Regions from separate parts of the Lachnoanaerobaculum sp. MSX33 genome, predicted to be linked through region 1. Evidence: predicted binding sites of a transcription regulator. Region 1 holds the regulator's gene; each other region holds the start of a gene.
The links. The regulator Rex, encoded in region 1, represses fermentation and respiration genes when NADH is low (regulators of the CRP and FNR family bind a similar motif). The targets are predictions, from matches to a motif close to ATTGTTAANTANTTAACAAT.
Positions count from the first base shown of each region.

Region 2: the regulator Rex is predicted to act here: its motif matches at 1,061-1,080, upstream of adhE (bifunctional acetaldehyde-CoA/alcohol dehydrogenase).
Region 3: the regulator Rex is predicted to act here: its motif matches at 1,515-1,534, upstream of HMPREF1495_RS03020 (acyl-CoA carboxylase subunit beta).

Region 1 covers NZ_AZXX01000092.1:20,270-22,546, reverse strand. Annotated here, with positions in the region: gene abc-f (ribosomal protection-like ABC-F family protein) at 1-596, opposite strand, end outside; gene HMPREF1495_RS11515 (redox-sensing transcriptional repressor Rex) at 836-1,492, shown strand; gene acpS (holo-ACP synthase) at 1,485-1,853, shown strand; gene HMPREF1495_RS11505 (NAD(P)H-hydrate dehydratase) at 1,871-2,277, shown strand, end outside.
Region 2 covers NZ_AZXX01000025.1:25,925-28,201, reverse strand. Annotated here, with positions in the region: gene HMPREF1495_RS02505 (GyrI-like domain-containing protein) at 1-275, shown strand, start outside; gene HMPREF1495_RS02500 (ClbS/DfsB family four-helix bundle protein) at 288-830, shown strand; gene adhE (bifunctional acetaldehyde-CoA/alcohol dehydrogenase) at 1,144-2,277, shown strand, end outside.
Region 3 covers NZ_AZXX01000027.1:453-2,729, reverse strand. Annotated here, with positions in the region: gene HMPREF1495_RS03020 (acyl-CoA carboxylase subunit beta) at 1-1,418, opposite strand, end outside; gene HMPREF1495_RS03015 (hypothetical protein) at 1,712-2,146, opposite strand.

The DNA.
Region 1 (2,277 bases):
CATTCTATACTTCGAAGATCCAAGTGGTTTGTAGGCTCGTCAAGTAAAATAATATCAGGTTCTTCTAAAAGCAGTTTTGCAAGGAAGACTCTTGTTTTTTGACCTCCTGATAATGTATTTATCTTTCTGTCAAAATCATTTTCATCGAATCCGAGTCCTTTTAAAATACCGATGACTTTACTCTTTGCGGCATATCCGTCCATCAGCTCATAACTGTGAGTAAGAGCGGTATATGAAGAATATAACTCTTCAAGTGCCTCGCCTGAAAGATGTTGCATCTGTTCCTGCATCTCTAACATTCTTTTTTCCATGTTAAGGATATGCTCTATAACTGTATATAGCTCATCTATAATACTTAATGTGGAATCTACATTATTTATCTGTCTTAAGTATCCGAGTTTTGCATCCTTTGCAAGTATAACATTACCGCTGTCGGCATGTTCCTCACCTGTAAGTATTTTTAGCAGTGTGGTTTTTCCGGCACCGTTTACACCGACAATGGCAACTTTTTCATGTTCATTGACTAAAAAATTTGCATCTTTTATTATCTCATTGCTTCCGAAAGACTTTGAGATATTTGTAGCATTTAAAATCAAAATTTGCCTCCTTAGCCATATAATCCACATAAGTATAGCTTAAATACATGCTTAAATGCAAGACAATTCATGATACAAATGAAGCCTTTATATGCTCAAAAACTTAATAAAATATATAATATTCACCATATATATCTGTATTGACATTTATATTAATAGATAATATACTAATTGTAGAATTCTTAACAAATGGAATTGCTGAGAATAATTTATAAATTGATATTTGGAACGGAATAAATATGGAAGAAAGAAAAATATCCAGAGCAGTCATTTCAAGACTGCCAAGATACTATAGATACTTAGGTGAGCTGTCAGAAGAGGGTGTTGAAAGAATATCCTCAAAAGAACTCAGTGAGAGAATGAAGGTTACGGCTTCTCAAATCAGACAGGATTTAAACAACTTTGGAGGTTTCGGACAGCAGGGATACGGATATAATGTAAGATATCTGTATAATGAAATCGCAAAGATTTTGGGAATTGACCGTCAGCATAATATTATAATAATAGGTGCAGGTCATTTGGGACAGGCTATTGCAAATTATGCAAACTTTGAAAGAAGAGGTTTCCTTATCAAAGGAATGTTTGATGTGGATCCTAATCTTTTCGGAAAAACTATACGTGGTGCAAGAGTGTATTCTCTTGATAACCTTGAGAAGTTTGTATCTGAAAATGATATACAGATAGCGGCACTTACAATACCGAAGACCAGAGCAATGGAAGTTGCGGACAGACTTATAAAGTCGGGAATAAAGGCAATCTGGAATTTTGCACATACAGATTTGGTTGTACCTGATGATGTAGTTGTTGAGAATGTGCATCTTTCAGAATCTCTTATGAGGCTGTCATATAGAGTCAGTAATGTAGATGCTGTTCCTTTTGAAGGGAAGTATGATTAGAGGGATCGGCACTGATATAGTCGAAATAGACAGAATATCAAATGCAATTAAAAAGGAATTTTTTTTAAAGAAGGCTTTCAATGATAGTGAAATAGATATGGCCGGAGGCAGAAACAGAGACAGTTTTCTGGCCGGAAATTTTGCTACAAAGGAAGCCTTTGTAAAAGCATTGGGAACAGGTTTCAGAGGTGTTGAACTTAAGGACTTGGCGGTACTCAGAGATGAACTTGGAAAGCCTTTTATAAAAATCTGTAATAATTCAAACAGACATTTACAAGGAATTGATGAGAATAAAATCCATGTATCCATAAGCAATACCGACTCATTGGCAATTGCAATGGTAGTAATAGAAACAGACTAATATGTGGAGATGGGGATATGAGAATTCTTGATGAAACTGCATTAAAATATATACCTGAAAGAATTAAGAATGCAAATAAAGGCAGCTATGGGCATGTTCTGGTTATTGCCGGAAGTAACGGAATGAGCGGTGCCGCATTTTTGAGTGCAATGGCGGCATATCGTTCAGGCGCAGGTTTGGTTAGAATACTTACGGTAAGCAAAAATCGTACAATTTTACAAACACTTTTACCTGAAGCAATAATAACAACTTATGATGAGAGAGAAGCATATGAGAATAAGGAATGCTTTATAAATAAGATTAAGTCATGTCTTGATTGGTCAAGCGTAGTGGTACTTGGACCGGGACTTTCTACAGATTATTATGCTAAAATCATTGTAGAATATGTTTTAGCCGAATGTTATGTTCCTATGATAATAGATGC
Region 2 (2,277 bases), on a different contig from region 1:
TATTCACAAAGGCACTTGAGAATATAAAAAAGAAAAAGACTAATGCATTGTATGATGAGATAAGTTTTAGAGAAATAGAAGAAGGTAAATCCATTCAGATTTTACATGCCGGAAGTTATGATGATGAGCCAAAATCATTTGAACGGCTTAATGAATTTGCAAGAAAACTTAATCTTAGAAGAATAGGTGATTTTCATAAAGAAATATACTTAAGTAATAAAAACAGAACAACAGAAGAAAAACAAAAAACCATATTAAGATATTCAGTGAAATAGGGGGAATTTGTTATGCCAAGACCAACGACAAAAAATGATTTAATGACTGCTGCTAAGGAAAACTATGAAAAGCTAAATTTACTTATTTCAAAGATGACAGAGGAAGAGTTAAACACACCGTTTGATTTTTCAAAAGATGAAAAGAAAAAAGAAGCTCATTGGAAAAGAGATAAAAACTTAAGAGATGTTTTAATCCATCTCTATGAATGGCATCAGCTTATTTTGAATTGGGTACATTCCAATCAAAAGGGAGAAGAAAAACCATTTTTGCCTGAACCGTATAACTGGAAAACTTATGGAGATATGAATGTGGAATTTTGGAAGAAACATCAAAATACTTCTCTTGAAGACGCAATTAAAATGGTTCATAAATCACATAGTGATGTATTAGCGTTAGCTGAAAAATTTACAAATGAAGAACTCTTTTCAAAAGGTGTTTATAAATGGGTCGGGGGAAGTGCGCTTGGTTCATACTTTGTAAGTGCAACTGCAAGCCATTATGATTGGGCAATAAAAAAGATTAAAGCGCACCAGAAAAATGTGAATCAAAAATAATTGGAATAGGATAGTAAAGTGCATTTTACAAAAGTAAAAGTTATATGTAAATGATACAGAAATATAATGTAATATATTTTTTATATCACGGTGATAATTTTCTGAAACAATAAGTCTATAATGTTCCATCATTTAATCCCTCTCGAAGACGTTTCATGGACTCCTCAAAACTTAATGTATGACCGTTTGAAAAGTCATCTTCGCTTTTTTCGAAAAGTTTGAAATATCATATTGACAAAAAAATAACAATATAGTATTATCTAACTGTGTTAAAAAAATAACGAAATATTCATTTTATTATGTCGGAGGAAATATGGCAGATAAGAATTTTATTGTGGATAATATCGATAACTTAAGTATCAGGATGAAAGAGCTGAGAGAAGCTCAGAGAGAATTTGCGACCTATTCTCAGGAACAGGTTGATAAAATATTCTATGAGGTAGCTATGGCTGCCAATAAAGAGAGATTCTCGCTTGCGAAGATGGCGGTAGAAGAGACCGGAATGGGAGTTTTGGAAGATAAGGTTATCAAAAACCACTATGCTGCAGAGTATATTTACAATGCATATAAGGACACTAAGACATGCGGAGTGATTGAAGAGGACAATATTTTCGGTATAAGAAAAATTGCCGAGCCTATAGGTGTTATAGCGGCTGTTATTCCAACAACAAACCCTACATCGACAGCTATATTTAAAATCCTTTTGGCACTTAAGACAAGAAATGCCATTATAATAAGTCCACACCCAAGAGCAAAGGATTGCACAAACTATACAGCTAAATTTCTGTTGGAAACAGCTGTAAAAGCGGGCGCTCCAAAGAACATTATAGGTTGGATAGATGTACCTTCACTTGAACTTACAAATGAAGTAATGCATGAGGCTGATATTATACTTGCGACAGGCGGTCCGGGAATGGTTAAATCAGCTTACTCATCAGGTAAGCCTGCAATAGGTGTAGGTGCGGGAAATACTCCGGTTATCATTGATGAAACAGCTGACATTAAGATGGCTGTAAACTCAATAATACATTCAAAGACTTTTGATAACGGAATGATTTGTGCTTCGGAGCAGTCTGTTACCGTAATGGAGAGTATATATAATGAAGTAAAAAAAGAGTTTGCATACAGAGGTTGTTATTTTCTGAAGAAGGACGAGCTTAATAAGGTAAGAAAGACTATTATTGTAGGCGGATCACTAAATGCCAAGATCGTTGGACAGTCTGCATTTAAAATTGCGGAAATGGCAGGTGTAAGCGTACCTGAAAGTACAAAGATACTTATCGGTGAGGTGGAGTCTGTTGATATAAGCGAAGAGTTTGCTCATGAAAAGCTTTCACCTGTACTTGCAATGTATAATGCAAAGACATTTGATGAGGCTATAGCTAAGGCTGAAAGACTTGTTGCAGACGGTGGTTACGGACATACATCAGCTATTTATATAGATGTA
Region 3 (2,277 bases), on a different contig from region 1:
TCTTTCTTTGTAAAAAGCATTTCAAAGGCTGCCAACAATCTCTTTCTTGTATCTGCTACCGTAATAATATCATCTACATATCCTCTTCTTGCAGCATATACGGCTGAATTTTGTAAGTTCTCATACTCTCTTGTTTTCTCGTCAAGAGTTGCCTTTATATCTTCACTTGAATCAATTTCTTTTGAATATATTATCTTTACAGCCTCACTTGCATTCATCATACCCATCTTTGCATTTTCCCATGCAAAAACTATATCGGCACCTATTGATTTTGAATTCATTGAAAGTGAAGCGCTTCCGTAAGCATCACCCACTATAAGGCTGACCTTAGGAACTGTTGCATTTGCATATGCATATGTAAGCTTTGCACCTGCCTTAGGCATTCTCTTCTCACTGCATTTTGTAGTTCTGTATCCTTTTACATCTACAAGTGTAAGTACCGGAATATTGAAGGCGTCACAGAATTCAACAAAACCTGCCGCCTTATCACTTCCCTGATGAGAAAGTACATTTTCAAACTCATCTGCAATCTCGCCGTTCTCATCATAAAGTGCTCTTCTGTTTGCTACTACACCTACAGTATTACCGTTTAATCTGATAAAACCTGTAAACATCTCTCTTGCAAAATTTTTCTTTACTTCAAGCACATATCCGCTGTCTGAAATAATATTCAGTGCAAGTGCGGGATCGCTTATTCTACCTTCAAGTTCAGGTGTAAGTCTGTTTAAATCATCTGTGCACTCGATATATGACATATCATCCTCATTATTTGCAGGAAGAACTGAAATAAGCTCTCTGATTCCTGAAATGATTTCAGACTCGGTTCCTATAAAATCAACCAAACCTGTGGATTCCGATTGGAACTTGGCACTTGAAAAATCATTCTTATCCTGTGAATTTCCGTTTATAGCATTTGGTGAATTTACAAAGACCTTTGCCTTATCCTTCTCCATAAATACAAAATCACTGAGTCCGTTGCTGATAGCCATTCCGCCGCCGCTTAGACCGAACACAGCCTGTATCTGCGGAATAACTCCACTTGCTTTTGTCTGTGCTAAATATATTTTTCCAAAGGCATCCAATGCATCAAAAGACTCTTCCAGTCTCAGACCTGCACAATCAACAAGCCCTACTACCGGTGCTCCCATCTTCATTGCCATATCATATAGTGCAACAATCTTCTTTGCATGCATTTCTCCTATTGAGCCGCCAAGCACTGAAGGATCCTGACTATACACATATACCAGACTGTCATTAATCGTACCGTAACCTGTCAATACACCATCCTTTGGAGTATCCTTATCAGATAGATTGAAATCTGTGTTCCTTGAACTTATATATGAGCCAATTTCCACAAAACTTCCGGTATCGAGCAAATCTTCAATTCGTTTCATAGCAGAAACTCCTATTTGAGCCATATACAAACCTCCGTTTTAATTAATAAGTTGTTGTGATCTAAATAGATTTTGATCACCGTGATATTATATTTTAATAAAAAATATAGCATCACCGATATTGTTAAATACAAAACAATCTTAAGCTATTTTATAATGAAATCAACAAAAAAACAAGGGCAAAAGCAGTGAAATAATATTCATTTCTGTCAATTTTTTTTACTGTTGTATAAAACCACAACAGGTAAGCATATAATAAAACTCACAGAAAAAAATTTAATTTTATTTCTGTGAGTTTGTATTTAAAGCAACAATTATCAAGACTTTAGATACTGCTTAAAGTTTTCTTCACTCATATCCGCCCTTTTCGCAGCTTCCGATACACTTAATATGCCATCCTTTACCAAAGAAATAAGCACACTTATCACACCTTCTTTTCTACCTCTTGCTTCCACTTTATCCAGTACCTCACACATTGTTACACTCTCCTTTCTACTAAGCTCGTTTATCGTTTCTTCAAATCTGTCATCTTTTGTCATTGCAGACATTAACATCAAAAGCTCATCTACATGTTTGATTACCGTCTCGCACGCAACATAATCATTACTTACACGCATCTGATACAAATAATCAGCAAGTATCCAAAAATCACTCCTAAACTTATCTATTGTAGTTTGAGTACAAAATGTATTATCAAGGAAATAGAAAATTAAAAGTTTTTTTAAGTTCTGTCTCGAAAAGAGAATAGTCATTATATTCAATAACAAGTTTAGATATTTCTTTTCTAAAATCACCTTTATTTTTATTATCATGAGAAGAAACGTATTTTTCGGATAGAATACTAAACAAATTTTTTCCATTAACAAAGTATTCTTTATCATCC